Regions from separate parts of the Leptolyngbya sp. BL0902 genome, predicted to be linked through region 1. Evidence: riboswitches for the same ligand, from Rfam matches in the RefSeq annotation. Region 1 holds a riboswitch; the other holds the start of a gene.

Region 1 (7,977 bases):
CAATACCAGGGCACCGGGCTAGGGTTGGCCTTGGTGAAACGAATTATGGCCCTCCACGGCGGCAGCCTCCAACTGGTGAGCCTGCCGGACGTGGGTAGTTGCTTCATTCTGGGGCTATCCACCACTGCCCCAGCCGCCGCCACCGACCAAGCGCCCACCCCCGAAGAATTCCAGCCCTCAGAGCAAACTGCCGACCCCCATCCCACTCTACGCCCCTCGGTGCTGCTAGCCGCCGAACGTCGGGCACAGTTAAATACCATTGAGGTCTACCTCAAAGCGAAGGGATTTCCTCTCTTGGTAGCCGAGACTGGCCCCGATGCCCTGGCCCTGGCCCAACGCGAGCCGCCCCAGGTGTGGCTGATCGATACCCAGATCCCCGGCATGGACAGCCTAGCGCTGATCCAACACCTGCGCCAAGATCCAACCCTAAGCCAGGGCACCATCATTATCCTGACCACTGGCCAAGCCGCTGACCCAGCCGACTACCTCGCAGCCGGGGCCAACCTCTGCCTGGGACAACCCCTCAGTATGCAGAAGCTCGTCACCGCCATTGAGCACCTGATTGGATCTCCCTGATTGGATCTCCCTGATGGACTTCCCCAGATTGGCCCTCCCTAATCGGATTCCTATATCCCCTGGGTGCGCAGAATTCTTGGCGGCTAGGATGCCCCAAACAACACCGCCGCCCGCTCACCAATGGCGTGCAGGTTGCGAATCAGATCCTTACGGATGTGGCGCTCAATGAGGCCAGCGGGCATCGCCCGAGGGGGACAAATCAGCAGGTCATAGCTTAGGCGGGTGCGAGGGGACGCCCCCGTCAGCGGCTCCAGCCTCCACTTACCCTCAAACTGGCGAAAGTCTCCCTCCACCAGGGAAAACGTGAGTTCCTGGGGAAAGGTTTCTACCGCATCGAGCACGACTCGGGCACAAAAACTCACGTTGAGAAAGCGCTGGGAGCCAACCTGCTCTAGACGAATCCCGCCATCGGGATGGCTAAGGCGACGACTGCGGGTGAGATTGGGAATAAAGCTGGCCAGATTATCGTAATCGGTGAGGATTTGCCAGAGCTGATCGGCGGTGAAGGGCAAATCTGTAATGGCATGGATGCGACGCTGACGACCGACCCGCTTCTCGGTATGCACCGCAATACCGTCCTCTAGACGGTCAGCAATGTCGTCGTCGAGGATGAGTTCCTCAAAATTTTCTGGCTCATCTTCCCCAAAGTCATCGGGGCTGCTCAACGCTAGCCCTAAGGCCCGCCTATCTTCCCTGACCCAAACATCCGCCTCTTCCAAGGGCAAACCTTCAGATAAAGGCAGGTCGTTGGAGCTTGCGGTCATAGTGCCAATCCGATGGTTGTAGCCAAAGATTAGAACAATGCCAGGAGGCGGGCTTGAACCGCCGACACGAGGATTTTCAGTCCTCTGCTCTACCAACTGAGCTATCCCGGCTGGGCTGTTTTTTCAGCGCCTACATAACATAGCAAGTCATTGTCACCCCTGACAAGATCGTTTTGGCAAAAATCTGAATTTGGCCCCAGGCAGAACCGTCATCACCGCTAGCCCCAGCCCAGGATTCCCCGCTGGGACGTTGCTGGGAGAGGAACGGCAATCGCTTCACCATCGGGGCGGACAGGGCTAGGGCACTTCGCGCAGGCGGGCTACCTTGAGCCGAAACTGTCCCGATCCCTGTCCGGCGTAGGCGCGAATGCGAACGGTGTAGGTACCCGATTGGGTGATGCGGGCAAAGAGGAGGGAGTTGGTGGTGCCGTCGGGGCCGTCGTCATTTTCGCCGATGGTGAAGCCGTCTTCGCCCATGAGAGCCACCATCGTATCGAATTCGTCTGAGGACACATCAATGGCCACTTGATCCCCGGCTTCGAGGCGCACCGTGTAGTCTCTGGCAAAGCCGCCGAACCCGGTGGGGATGTCGCGGTTGGAGAGGGTATCGGTGACTTCCCGCGAGGCGGGCAGGGGGATGGGGGAGTAGACCTGTTGGGCCTGGGCGCGGAGGCTGGTTCCGGTGATGAGCAACACCGTGGCCGGAAGCAAAAGGCTGTGGCGCAAGAGAGAGGTGACTTGCATGGCTTAGGAAGGGATAAGGGATGGAACTTTGGCACAGAGAGGGGGCGCATTTTTGCCGATAACATCTGCCATGCGCCTCCGCAGGTGGTCAGAGAGGGGTAGATGTTGCTGCCCATTATGGCCTAGGTTTTGGGCCATTTCGGGAAAAATCCAGGTGTTTGTTAGATTTCGCGACAGAGGGCGGGGCCACGGGTGAGGGGCACTGCATCCTAAGCTAGAACAACGGGGCTGGGGCGCGTTTAGGCCACGGGGTTGGGGGTGAGGGCGGTGCTCAGGCGTTGTCGCCAGTGCTGCACCAGAGGCCGAAGGGGCGGTGCGAGCCAGTTATCGTACTGGGGATAGAGGGGCAAGCGGGGCTGCAACTGCCAGCGGTCTGTCCCTAGGGTATGCTGCAAGCGGTCGGCGGTGGGGTGGTCATAGTCGGGGTTTACTTCGTCGATGGGGCTGAGGCCGCCCAAGTCTCGCGCCCCCGCCGCCAGACAGGCCAGCAGGTCGTCCCGGCTCACCAGATTGGGGGGAATTTGGAGGGTAATCTCCGGCGGCAACAGCTCTCGCGCCAGCACCACCGCCCGCAGCAGAGACGCCCCCACCAAAGCCATGCCCTTCACCGACTGCCGCTGCCCAGGGCGATGGGGCTGCAAAATCACCTCCTGAATGTGGCCATAGCGCTGGTGCACCTCGGCGATGGCCCGCAGCGAGTCGGCCCAGTCGGCTTCGGTTTCGCCCAGCCCCAACAGCAGGCCCGTGGTAAAGGGAATGCCCAATTCCCCCGCCCAGGCCAGTTGTTGCAGGCGCACCGCCGGACGCTTACTGGGGGCGTGGCGATGCACTGTATCAAGCAGGCTGGGCGTCATTTGCTCCACCATCAGCCCCATGGACACGTTCACCTGGGCCAACTGAGCCATTTCCTCCCGGTGTAGGGGGCCGGCATTGGTGTGGGGCAGCAAGCCCGCCTCCAGGGCTAGTTCGCAAATGTGGTAAATGTGCCGAAACCAATCGGGCCGCCGAGGGCTGTGGGGGGCCACCTCACCACTCAGCACCAACACCTCCGCCACGCCCCGCCGATGCAGATGGGGCAGCATATCCTGCACCGCCGCCAGATCCAGCCAGTCCGACGTACCTGGCTCCTGCCGAAAGTTGCAGTAGGTGCAGCGATTAAAACACTCGTAGGTGGGCACCAGGGTGTGGGCCGCACTGTAGGTGATGGGGACGGTATCCATGGCTCTCTGCGTTGCTGCGCGGCACCCACCATCATGACGAGATGGAGCCGCAATTTGATGGATTAGCCACGATTTAACAGTAGCAAAGACGCTGAAACCTGGGTACCCCAGCCAGCCAGATTGGTGTCCCGGCCCCGGCCTCTTCTAGTAGGATGCTGAGCAATGCTATTTCGTGCCCTGTTGTTGATTTCTTGCCCAAAGCCTATGAAAGATCGATCTCCCCACAATCGCACGTTAGACCTAACAGAGGCGGAACAGCAACAGTTTTCGCAGCGACTTCAGACCCTTCACCAAACCGTTAAGCCGGACGCTATTCTCAATAGCATTATTTGGCAAGATGTCTTCAAAGCGCTGGACTATCTGCCAGAAAAATTTGTGGATTTACTCATCATCGATCCACCCTATAACCTCACAAAAAACTTTAATGGAAATGCCTTTCATCGACGTAAAAATCTAGCCTACACCGACTGGCTAGAACAATGGATTAGCCAAGTTCAACAATTACTTAAACCTACTGCTTCGGTTTATATCTGTTCCGATTGGCTAACCTCTACTCTGATTTATCCAGTCATAGCACAGTATTTTATAATCAGAAATCGTATTACCTGGGAACGAGAAAAGGGCCGAGGAGCTCAAAGAAACTGGAAAAACAATAGTGAAGACATCTGGTTTTGCACTGTTTCTAATAATTACTTCTTTGATGTTGAAGCGGTCAAAATCAAACGTCAGGTGATGGCCCCCTATCGCACCCAGGAAGGACAGCCTAAAGACTGGCAAGATACCCCAAATAGCCCAAATAAATATCGCCTCACCCATCCCTCCAACCTCTGGACGGATATCACGATTCCATTTTGGTCGATGCCAGAAAATACCGATCACCCCACCCAAAAACCCGAGAAACTGATCGCCAAACTCATCCTAGCCAGCTCTCAACCGGGCGACGTCGTGCTAGATCCCTTTTTGGGCAGCGGCACAACGGCGGTGGTGGCCAAAAAGCTAGGGCGGCAATATGTCGGCATTGAGCAAGATTTAACCTACTGCTGCTTGGCCGAAAAACGGCTGAGCCTTGCAGAACTCAACCCCGCCATTCAGGGCTATGCCAACGGTGTTTTCTGGGAGCGCAACACCCGCATTCCTTCGCCCTAAGTAGCTTTACCCGAATGCAGCCGCACCCCAATCGTCAGGTTCCCCACCCCCGACGCCCCACCCCCCAATCCTTAATCCCTAATCCCTAATCCCTAATCCCTAATCCCTGATCCCTAACCCCCAATCCCCAAGGCTTAATGAGTCGGAATGTTGCAAGCTGCTGGCCCGTTGCTACAGACCGAGCCACCAGTGCTATGATGGCCCCAAGCTAGGGGTGTCCGATTATTCGGACTGAGATCATACCCTCAGAACCTGACCTGGTTGATACCAGCGGAGGGAAGCGTTGCTTGAGGTCATTAGATCGCAACGACGATGGCAGAAAACGTCCGGCCTAGGGCTGGGCATCGATGGTGGAATCCTTGGTCATTGACTAGGGTTCTTCGTGGGTTCAAAGGTAGATAAGTTCTGGGCTGTAACGGCCTGATCCTTGTCTTTTGAATCGTCACTTTAGGTTTTCTGTACGGCGTTGAGATTCAGCCTTTTCTGTTGTAGCCATCTCCTCTAGCGCTACGTGTTTATAGAGGTTCACTATGAGAACGGAATGGATTGCCAAGCGCCAGGGTCATACCAATGTATCCCAAATGCACTATGCGCGGCAGGGCATGATCACCGAAGAAATGGCCTACGTGGCCCAGCGAGAAAACCTGCCGGAAGAGCTGATTCGTGATGAGGTGGCGCGGGGGCGGATGATTATTCCCGCCAATATCAACCATCCCAATTTGGAACCGATGGCCATTGGCATTGCCTCGAAGTGTAAGGTGAATGCCAACATCGGTGCGTCGCCCAATTCCTCCAACATTGACGAAGAAGTAGCCAAGCTGCACCTCGCCGTCAAATACGGGGCCGATACCCTGATGGACTTGTCCACCGGGGGCGGCGATTTGGATGCCATCCGCACCGCCATCATCAACGCTTCACCGATTCCGATTGGAACCGTGCCCGTCTACCAAGCTCTGGAGAGCGTCCACGGCACTATCGAAAACCTGACCGCCGATGACTTTCTCCACATCATCGAAAAGCACGCCCAGCAGGGGGTGGATTATCAAACCATCCACGCCGGAATTTTGATTGAGCACCTGCCCCTGGTGCGCGACCGGATCACGGGCATCGTCTCTCGCGGCGGCGGCATCCTGGCCCGCTGGATGCTGCACCACCACAAGCAAAACCCGCTGTATACGCACTTCGACGACATCATCGAAATCTTCAAGCGCTACGACGTGAGCTTTAGCCTGGGCGATTCCCTCCGTCCCGGTTGTCTACACGATGCCACCGATGCCGCGCAACTGGCGGAACTGAAAACCCTCGGCCAACTCACCCGCCGCGCCTGGGAACACGACGTACAGGTGATGGTAGAAGGCCCTGGCCACGTGCCCATGGATCAAATCGACTACAACGTCAAAAAGCAGATGGAAGAGTGCTCCGAAGCGCCCTTCTACGTCCTCGGCCCCCTGGTGACGGACATTGCCGCTGGCTACGACCACATCAGCTCCGCCATTGGTGCCGCCCTGGCGGGCTGGAGCGGTGCCGCCATGCTCTGCTACGTCACCCCCAAGGAACACCTGGGCCTGCCCAATGCCGAAGACGTGCGCCAGGGGTTGATCGCCTACAAGATCGCCGCCCACGCCGCCGACATTGCCCGCCATCGCCCCGGCGCACGGGATCGCGATGATGCCATGTCCCACGCCCGCTACAACTTCGACTGGAACAAACAGTTCGAGCTATCCCTCGATCCCGACCGGGCCAAGGAATACCACGACGAAACGCTGCCCGCCGACATCTACAAAACCGCTGAGTTTTGCTCCATGTGTGGCCCCAAATTCTGCCCCATGCAAACCAAGGTAGATGCCGACGCCCTGACGGAACTGGAGAAGTTCCTAGCTAGGGAAGCCGCCAGCGTGTAGGCCGCATATCGGATCCCAGGGGATGGAGGGGATCACTGATCACCTTCAAGCCTCTCCAGGCCAGACCTCTGGGATCCAGACCTCTGGGATATGGATAAAGACCTGTTTGAGTTTTGACAAGACACCCCCTGCCACGACAGTCTTCAAGCCGTCCTAGTGGGGCCATGGTTTCCGGGAAGGCTGGCAGAGGTTAAGAAAATTTCGCAAACGGATGATTTTCAAAATCCGCCTGGGTACCTTAAAGAGACAGACACCCGCTACAGGCTCAAAGAAGCCTGACGCGAAAGGTTCAGGGTTGTGACGCACGATTTAACCTACTACGCCAAAGCGTTCGCCAAGCTGCGAGTGGATAAGGCCCGTGGCACGGCACCCCACAAGCCGATCCTGCTGCTGGCGGTGCTGGATTTGTTTGAGAAGGGCAAGTTCAGCCGCAACGAAATCTACCTTTCCCCAGAACTCACCGCTAACTTTCTGAAGTTCTGGCATCAATTTGTTTCCAGCGATCACCATTCCAACATTGCCCTTCCGTTCTTCCACCTCACGGGGGATAGGTTCTGGCACCTGATGCCGAACCCCGGTTTTGAGGCCACGATTCAGGCCAGGGTAAAGATCCGCACGTTGCCAGCCCTGCGCTCTGCGGTGAAATACGCCTACCTGGATGATGACCTGTTTGCCTTCCTGTGCGATCCCACAAGCCGCCAGGAACTCACGACCATCCTGATCCAAGCCTGGTTTCCTGACAAGGGTGGCGAAATTGCAGAATCCTTGAAATACGATGAGTTTGAGGCGATCCAACAGTCGCTTTTCGATTCTGGTGGGGCAACTTACAATGTGGATGACCTGAAGGACGCTGACCAAATCTTTGTTCGCAATGCTGCGTTTCGTCGCAATGTGGTGAAGCTCTACGATCAACGCTGTGCTTTTTGCAAAATGCGGGTTGTAAGCTGGGATGGGCTGAATATTGTGGATGGGGCACATATTCAACCGTTTGCTGAGTTTCGTAATGATCGCTTTACCAATGGCCTAGCCCTCTGCAAAAATCACCACTGGGCCTTTGACCACGGCTGGTTTGGGGTGGATGATGACTACCGCATTTTGATTCCGTGGGATAGGTTTACGGAAGAGGCAGCGTTAGAAGGTCGGGAAATGGCGAACTTTAGGGGAGAGCGAATTTTCCTGCCAAAAGAAGTAATTTTTCTCCCAAATCTAGAAAATTTGGAGTGGCATCGAAAACAATGGAATATAAGTTAATTTCAAGGGTGAATTATGGCGTCAAAGAAATACTATGCTGTGCTGCGGGGCAGGAAAACAGGTATTTTTAATAGCTGGAAAGAGTGCGAAGAACAAATTCAAAGTTTCAGTGGTGCTGTGTACAAGTCTTTCACAAGCAGATATGAAGCCGAGGTTGCGCTGGGAATGATTGAACAGTCTGTGATTGTGCCAATAGAATCAGAAGTAATCAAGTGGAGAGAAAAGAAAAAGAAGATAATGCCAGCAGAGGAAGTGATTTCAGATAGCATCTGCGTAGATGCCTCTTGCATCGGCAATCCTGGAATAGTCGAATACAGAAGAGTTCATACCAAAACTCGTGAAGTCATCTTTCATAAAAAGCCAATGCAAAATGGT
Region 2 (7,977 bases), 1.9 Mb from region 1:
GTGCCGTTCGGTGTATACCCTGGCCAAGGAACTCTATGGCGATCAGGAAGGCTCCCACGCCACCCCCAGCGAGGTGGCCCTCACCCAGTATCTCTATCCTGACTCGATTAAGCGGGTCGAACTTGATCCCCCCGTGGCCCCCAGGGGCTTCCCCATCTACAACGCCGCCGATTTTCGCCAGCACTACCCCGATGGCCGCATGGGCTCTAACCCGGCCCTCGCCACCCCAGAACACGGCCAGCAACTCTACGAAGCTGCCGTCAAAGACCTCACGAACGATTACCTGAGCTTCCTGTCCGCCGAGTGATCCTCTAGGTGAGATCCTGGATCTATCCCTTGGCGTGCCTTGATCCCTTGGCGCTTCTCGATTTTGAAGGGGCAGGATCCTGGGGCTCGGCAGCGGTGAGGGCTTCGTAGCCAAGGGCGGCAGCGGCCTGTTCGGCTTGTTTTTTGGTGGGGCCGTGGCCTGTGCCCAGGCAGCGCTCTTGGAACCACACCTCGGCCCGATAGCGCTGGGGGTCGCCATCCCGTCCGGGTTCGGTGATGCGGTATTGGGGCAGGGCGCGGTGGCGTTTTTGGGTGATTTGTTGCAGCAGATCCTTATAGTTTTGGCGGCTGGGGTCGGTTTTGAGCTGTTGGGCCAATCGCTGAAAGTGAGGATCGAGCCAGGGGCGAATCCGCCGGAGGTCGTGGGTTTCGAGGTAGACCACGGCTACCACCGCCTCCAGGGCATCGGCCAAACGCTGGGTAGGAACGCCCCTAGATTTCAAACTGGGGTCGGTCATCAGGTAGGCATCTAGCCCTAGGCGAGTCGCCAACTGGGCCAGGGTGCGATCACTAATCAACTGAGAGCGCAGGGCCGATAGCTCTCCCACCGACGCCCCAGGAAAGCACTCCTGCAAACATTCCGTGGCCGCCAGCCGCAGCACCGCATCCCCCAAGAGTTCCAACTGTTCATAGTTTTCGGTGGCATGGGCCGACTCGTGGGTGAGGGCCAAATCCAGCCGCTCCCAGTTCACCGTTAGATCGGCGGGGAGACCCAACTTTTGTAAACACCGCTGAAGAGAATGGGAAGGCACCGCTGGCATATCCTACATCGCTATTGACGATTGACCCTCACCCTACATCCCTCTCCCATAAGGGAAAAGAGACGTTGAAAGGCTTTCCGGCTCCCCTCTCCTGCCTGGGAGAGGGGCTGGGGGTGAGGGCCAATCCCAGCTTTAATGGGGGATTTGAAAAAACGGGAAGGAGTTGGGCATAAGCCGGGTTCTGTTCCCCGTTGCCGGGGGGCGGTTATCTATCTGGGACGACTGTTACCAGCCGCCTCATGCGGTACACAAAGACGGGACAGGAAAAAGACCAACCCTTGCCCCTTCGACCTTGCTCCCAACCGGGGTTTACCGAGCCAGCACCTCTCGATGCTGCTGGTGCGCTCTTACCGCACCCTTGCACCCTTACCTGTGCCTGGAGACACCCCAAGGCCATCGGCGGTATGTTTCTGTGGCACTATCCTCACGGTCGCCCGCACTGGGCGTTACCCAGCAAGTTTGGTCTTTCGGGAGCCCGGACTTTCCTCAGGCCAGCCGCAGCCAGCCCGCAACCACCTCGCCAACTCCTTCCTCACCTCTAGTTTAAATCCCAACGGCCAGGGACGATCAAGGGCTGGGCCAATCTGGATCAGTTTCCCGCGTGACCCGCGATCTAAGTAGACTTCCCGACTCCCGACTCCTGACTCCCGACTCCCGCTAATCCAACCCATGACTTTTCCCAATCACCCAATGGCGACGGAAGAACCGAGCGAGGCTAGCCTCTTGCAGGGTGAGGCAGATGGGCCGTCCGTGGGGGCAGGTGCGGGGGTGGCGGGTGCGCTGCCAATCGTTGAGCAGGGTTTGCATTTCCGGCAGGCTGAGGGGGGTGCCGTTGCGGAGGGCGGTGCGGCAGGCCACGGCTACGAGGGCGGCATCGAGGCTGTGCCCCAGACTCAGTTCCCGCAGGGCATCGGCGAGGTCGGGCCGATCTTTCAGGGGGGCAGGGGCATGGCGGATGGCCCAGCGTTGGGGGCCAAAGGGTTCTACGGCAATGCCGATGCGCTGGAGCTGTTCCTGCTGATGGTCGGTCAAGCCTTCCAGCACCACGGGCTGATCCAACGGCACCACCGCCCACTGTTCCTGAAGTCGCTCGTATAGCACCCGTTCATGGGCGATGTGCTGCTCAATCAGGCAGAGGCTGTCTCCCTGCTCCGCCACAATGTAGCGCCCTTGCACCTGGGCCACTGCCGTCAGTCCTGTCCCCAATAGCGTTTGCCCCGATGGAGTTGGCCACGGCCACGGATCCGATAGATTGACCGTTGCCGAAAAGTCACCATTTTCCCAACGCTCCGACCGTTCCTCGGTTACGCCATCCGAGGCTCCGGTGGGCGCGTTTATCCTGCCGATGTCGTCCCGACTGCTATCCGTGAGGCCGAGGCCGTAGCGCCCCCCAGCCTCGGCGGCTTTGATCAGGTGGATTACCCGTGGGTTGCCCTCGGTGGTGGGGGTTTGGCCCAGCAAGTCTTGCACACAGGCTTGGCCCTGGGCAACCCAATCCTCTAGGTGGTGGAGATAGAGGGCGGATTTGTCGGGGCTGCGGTGCCAGTCGATGGCCTGGGGCGGCAGGGAGAGATGCAGAAAACAAAGGGGGAACCGATGGCGAGGCAGGGTGTGCCGAAAGGCTTGGATTACCCCTTGCTCCACGTCGGGCAGGCTGACGACACGGCCATTCACCGCTACCTTGACCCAGTCGGGTCGCGCCCGGTGGCAGCGGTCGGGCAGGCCAATGACGCCGTAGAGACTGGGGCGGGTGGTTTCTCGCAAATCGGCCTCGGCCACACGGGGGAGGCGTTGGGGCAAGATAGCTTTGGCGGTTGGCCCAGGGGCGATAGTAAACCAAGGGCGGTCGTTGGTGTGGGCCATCCAAGCCACCTGCGGATGACAGAGGGCCAGGTCTTGAATGATGCCCTGCACAGCCCGCATCTGGCGGCTGGGGGAGGGCAAGCCCTGACGACGGGACGGCCACTGGGCAAACAGATCCGTGACCGTGGCGATGGTACCGGGAGCCATGGCGATGGGCTGTGGTGGGCGGGGGTCGCCATTGGGAGCATAGGTCATCGCCCAGCCTTGAGCCGCCAGACCCTGACGACTGCTGAGGGTGAGGGTGCCCACCTGAGCAAGGCTATGGAGGGCCTGACCCCGAAAGCCCAGGCTCATCACCTGCCATAGTTCCTGGGGAGAGCGGATCTTACTGGTGCTGTGGGGCCGAGCCGCCCAGGGCAGAGAGGCAGCGGCGATACCTCGGCCATTGTCTACCACCTGGACACGCCCCTGTTCTGGCCAAAGCTGGATGGTGATTCGGCTGGCCTGGGCGTCTAGGGCGTTTTCGGCCAGTTCGCGCACCACTGCCGCCAGAGAATCCACCACTTGCCCCGCCGCCATCTGGGCCGCCATGGCCGCTGGCAGGGGGCAAATCTGGTCAGGATCGGGGCGCGATCCGGCGTCAGTGATGGGGCTCAGCCAATTCTCGATAGCGCTGTCCTCGGCAAAGGGAATATTAGAGATAGAAACGCAGGATATTGAAAATTTTCAATCTTTTGGAATAATTTAGCCTCGCAAATGTCCATCTTTATTAACAAAAGTTTGCACAAACTAGAGGGGCTTGTTACATTGCAAATAGCTGCTGTTCTCCACCCCCTCCTCACCTATGAACCTGTTTAGCTGGTTGCCCAAACCCAAGCCCCTGCGCCCCGAATCCCGCGTCTACGATCTGAAGGAACGCCTAGACTGGGGTGAACCCGCCCTATCTATTGTGGATATTCGCGACCGAGAAGACTTCAGCGCCAGCCATGTTACCGGGGCCATCTCCATCCCCTCTCACCAACTTCTCGAAACGGCTCACCGCTGCTTTGAGCTCAATCGGGATCTCTATATCTATGGCGACACCGACGCGGATGCCACGACTGCCGCTGAGCACCTACGATCCGTAGGCTACAACTCCGTGTCTATCCTGCGGGGTGGCGTTGCAGCTTGGAAGGCGGCTGGATTTCCCGTCGAAGCGGTGCCCCAGGTGGTGGCCTAGGGGCTCGCTGTAGCCCAACAGCCTAGCTGCTAGAAGATGGAAGAGCTTAGCTACCAGGTAGGATCCACATAGAGGTTAATCACCAGCGGATCGACGCCAGCGGGCACCGCCGAGATACAGGCGCAAATGGGGTCAGCCTCGCCCTCCACCTCCACCTCACAGGCATGGCAAGACCCCATCAGGCAACCCGTGGGGATGGTGATGCCCGCCCGGTCGGCCACCTTCAGCAGGGGTTCGCCTACCTCAGCGGTGACGGTAACGTTGTCAGGCAAAAACTGAACCGTGACCATGGTTGACTTCATTACGCGGATTCAGCGGCGGCGGGACGACTTTTGAGCATGGCTACCAGGGTGTGGTGAGCGTCCTCGGCCCCGGCTAGGGTGTGGTCAAAGGCAATCCGCACGGTCTGGGGTTGTCCGTCTACCGTGGCGGTCAGATCCATGCCTTCGGGGTCGATGGCGTTGAGGGTGGCGTCGGTGGCGCTGGGCAGGTTGCCGTAGGCGGTGGCGTAGAACAGGACGGCCTCTGCGTGATCCTTATTCATGTGCTTGCAGATGCGATCACTGACGGCGCTGGTGATGGGTTCGGCCATAGGAAATCTCGTAAACTACAACTACATCCTCCTAGGATTACGCCAATCGGGCTCTCCTGCAACTCCGCAAGGGCAGATCCCGGCCCGGCATCATCCGCCAATCTCAGGTTTTGCTCCGCGTCTCCCTGCCCATGTCTTCCACGCCTCCCCCTGCCACCGCCCATCCCTGGCCCACGGGTCATCTCTTCCAGAGCCCAGGGGCGCACCTCACCTATCGCGTGATCGGCCCCTGCTGTCGATTGTTTGACCGCGAACAACTGCCCTGGCCCTGCTGTCGCATTCAATGGCGGGGCAAAGAACCCAGTTGGCGACGCATTGGCAAACGCCTGGTGCCCGATCTCGCGACCCGAAAAGCCCCCTCCTACTGCGTGGAAATTGTGGGCCAGGGCTACCACACCCAGCCCTTTGTCACCACCCTCTACACCGCCGAATTTGACGCCGCCACCCGCAACTGGTGGTACACCAAATCGGCCCACCTCACCCAGGCCAAGGAGCACGGCACCCGCGATCCATCGCCAGCGACCGACGCCACGGAAGGGAATGCACAGCCTGGGCCAGCCCCAGAAACCGCCTTGATTTTGCCCAGCGCCGCTGATTGCCGGAGCGAAGGGGCCAGTTTATAATGCCAACACGCTAGGGGTGTCCGACCATCGGACTGAGATCATACCCTCAGAACCTGACCTGGTTAATGCCAGCGGAGGGAAGCCAATCTTGAGGTCACTAGCCGTTGCCCATAGACCTAATGTAGGGCAGCCATCTTGGCTGTTTATGCCCTAGACTGACCCATTTGTTGGGTGATTCTCGTGGGAGCTATGGCAGGCTGGAAGCCCGCGCTACCTTGGGGCAAAGCTGACGTTTTGGGTGACACTTTCTAGCTTCAGTAGATCGCAAACGCGCTCTTGGGTTGTGATCTGGCCCTCTCCCTAAATCCCTCTCCCAACTTGGGAGAGGGACTTTGAAATGCTTCCGGCTCCCCTCTCCCACGGGGAGAGGGGCTGGGGGTGAGGGCCAGACCTTCGCGACTACTGAACCCTTTGTTCTAGATTAGGAGGTGTTTGGATGACGCTCGGCATAACCGCCATTGCGGTAATTTTGATCACAGCAGCCAGTTTTACCCTGCTAGGACTGTTGCAGGCCAGCCGCCACACCATCAGCCTGGAAGACTACTTGGTGAGCCGCAACCGGGTAGGCACGGGCATGGCCTTAGCCACCATCGTGGCCAGTGCTATGGGAGCCTGGATTTTGTTTAGCCCGCCGGAAGTAGGGGCCACCAGCGGCATCGCCGGAATTGTGGGCTACTGCATTGGGCAGGCCACCCCCGCCGCCCTGTTTGCCTTCATGGGCACCCGAATGCGGTTCCTCATGCCAGCGGGCCACTCGCTGAACGAGTATGTGCTGCACCGCTTTGGACAGGCCATGTATCGGCTGACCCTAGCGATTGTGGTGTTCTATATGTTCGTTTACCTGGCGGCAGAACTGACGGCCATTGCCAAGGCGGTGGAACTGATGGCTGGGGTGCCCCTCTGGCTGACAGCCCTGCTGGTGATTTCCGCCGTGTTCATTTACACCCTGGTGGGTGGCCTAGAGGCAACGATTTTCACCGATGCCGTGCAGTTTGCGGTGATTGTGCCGCTGCTGCTGTTGAGCTTTGGCATTGCCGTCTTTGCCCTGGGCGGTTGGGGCAATGCGGTGGCCCCGGTGCAGGATGCAGCCCCTCAGTTGTTGACCCTCGCCAACGGGCCGGGGCTTAAATTTGGGGCCACCTTGGTGATTGCGGTGATTTCCGCCGAAATGTTCAACCAAACCAACTGGCAGCGGGTCTATGCCTGCAAAACCGATACCGTGGTGCGTCGCTCCTTTTTGGGCTCGTTTTTGGTGATTTGGCCGATGCTGTTCATCTCTGGGCTGCTGGGCATTGTGGCCATGCACTTCGGCTTCAATGACGACCGCGCCTTTTTCTCCCTGATCCAAGCCCTGGAACTGCCTGGATGGGTGAATATTGCCGTCCTCGTCCTGGTGCTGGCCCTGGTGATGAGCAGCCTGGATTCCCTGCTGAACGGCATTGCCAGCGTCTTTACCACCGACCTGTTGCGGATCTTTCCCGAAAAGTCCACCAGCGGCATCCTCAACCTCACCCGTGGGCTGACCCTCATCATCGGCATTCCCGCCATCCTGATCGCCGCTAGGGGTTACAACGTGCTGTACCTATTCCTGCTGGCGGATTTGGTCTGTGCTGGGGCGCTGTTTCCCGTCCTGTTTGGCCTCTACTCCAGACGCCTCACCGGGCAAATGGCCCTCTGGAGTACCGTGGCCGCCATCGCCGCCGGAGCCTTGTTCTTCCCCAAACCCGACTTTAGCCCCTGGAATGGTCTACCCTTCGCCGGGGATTTGCTGGTCAGCTTTGCCGCCCCCATCGTCGTCTCCACCGCGCTTTGTCTGGGGTGGATTCAACTCCGCGCCCGCCAGAGCAAAACCGAAGCCTACGATTTTGGTCAGCTCAGCCGCGATATCCAAGCCTATGGTTGGGCCAAGGAGGACGCCCCAGAACACCGTCCCTAAAGCTCTAAAAAGCGAACCAACCGCTCGACAATTTGTCGCTGCTTGGCACAGGGTTGGTGGGACATCAAGCTCAACTGCTGACCCGATTTTAGGTCTACGCTGGCGCTACAGGGGCGTCCTCGCCCAGAAGTCCGGCGCTTTACCTGGATGGTGCGAATGTCTCGCAGATTGCAGGTAAGGTGCCGGGTTTGCCCCAGGATGTTGCGCTGGAAAATGGTTAACTGCCCTGTGCCACGGTCGATTAAACAGCCGCAGGGGATTTTTTCGATGAAGGCATAGGCTGAAATCCCCCCGGCAAAGAGCAGCCAAAGTACACTCCTCGCCGACCCCTCGACCAAGACCAACAGCACCGCCACCAAGGCGGCTACCCCTAGGAACGCCCCTACCCCAAGTTGCCACGCGCATTCTTCCCGAAACTCGATGTGTAGTCTGTAGGGCGTCTCTTCCAGGATTTTCATCGTCTACCTCCACACTTTGCCCCGCAGCCCATCGGGGGGGGTGATGCCGTAGCGATGCAGCAGGGTGGGCAACACATCATAGAGCTGTGCGCCCTCCAGTTCTCGACCCGTTTGGGGTTGGGCGGGATCGTGGAAAATCATCAGGCCGAAGGGGGCGTGGTTGGCGTCGTCGGGGCCAGTGTCGTTGTCTACGGTGTAGAGGCTGTTGAGGCCCACGCTGCCAACGGAACGCCAAGCTAAGTCATCGAAATACACAAT

Evidence for each region. Region 1 has a riboswitch for thiamine pyrophosphate ahead of thiC (phosphomethylpyrimidine synthase). Riboswitches for the same ligand answer to the same signal wherever they lie in the genome.
Region 2: it holds a riboswitch for thiamine pyrophosphate, as region 1 does, so the genes downstream of both, GFS31_RS04755 (sodium:solute symporter family transporter) here and thiC (phosphomethylpyrimidine synthase) in region 1, are expected to answer to the same signal.

Annotation. Positions count from the first base shown of each region.
Region 1 covers NZ_CP046155.1:3,492,235-3,500,211, reverse strand. The annotation lists gene GFS31_RS15505 (PAS domain S-box protein) at 1-576, shown strand, start outside; gene GFS31_RS15500 (SRPBCC family protein) at 660-1,340, opposite strand; tRNA gene GFS31_RS15495 (tRNA-Phe) at 1,379-1,451, opposite strand; gene GFS31_RS15490 (PPC domain-containing protein) at 1,638-2,084, opposite strand; gene cofG (7,8-didemethyl-8-hydroxy-5-deazariboflavin synthase subunit CofG) at 2,324-3,304, opposite strand; gene GFS31_RS15480 (DNA-methyltransferase) at 3,509-4,450, shown strand; TPP riboswitch at 4,651-4,746, shown strand; gene thiC (phosphomethylpyrimidine synthase) at 4,981-6,351, shown strand; gene GFS31_RS15470 (HNH endonuclease) at 6,649-7,602, shown strand; gene GFS31_RS15465 (viroplasmin family protein) at 7,618-7,977, shown strand, end outside.
Region 2 covers NZ_CP046155.1:1,041,858-1,049,834, forward strand. The annotation lists gene GFS31_RS04715 (creatininase family protein) at 1-307, shown strand, start outside; gene rnc (ribonuclease III) at 330-1,079, opposite strand; RNA gene rnpB (RNase P RNA component class A) at 1,244-1,616, opposite strand; gene mutL (DNA mismatch repair endonuclease MutL) at 1,746-3,584, opposite strand; gene GFS31_RS04735 (rhodanese-like domain-containing protein) at 3,736-4,110, shown strand; gene GFS31_RS04740 (2Fe-2S iron-sulfur cluster-binding protein) at 4,161-4,400, opposite strand; gene GFS31_RS04745 (DUF2470 domain-containing protein) at 4,412-4,702, opposite strand; gene GFS31_RS20935 (hypothetical protein) at 4,834-5,325, shown strand; TPP riboswitch at 5,328-5,422, shown strand; gene GFS31_RS04755 (sodium:solute symporter family transporter) at 5,762-7,261, shown strand; gene GFS31_RS04760 (hypothetical protein) at 7,258-7,719, opposite strand; gene GFS31_RS04765 (alkaline phosphatase family protein) at 7,723-7,977, opposite strand, start outside.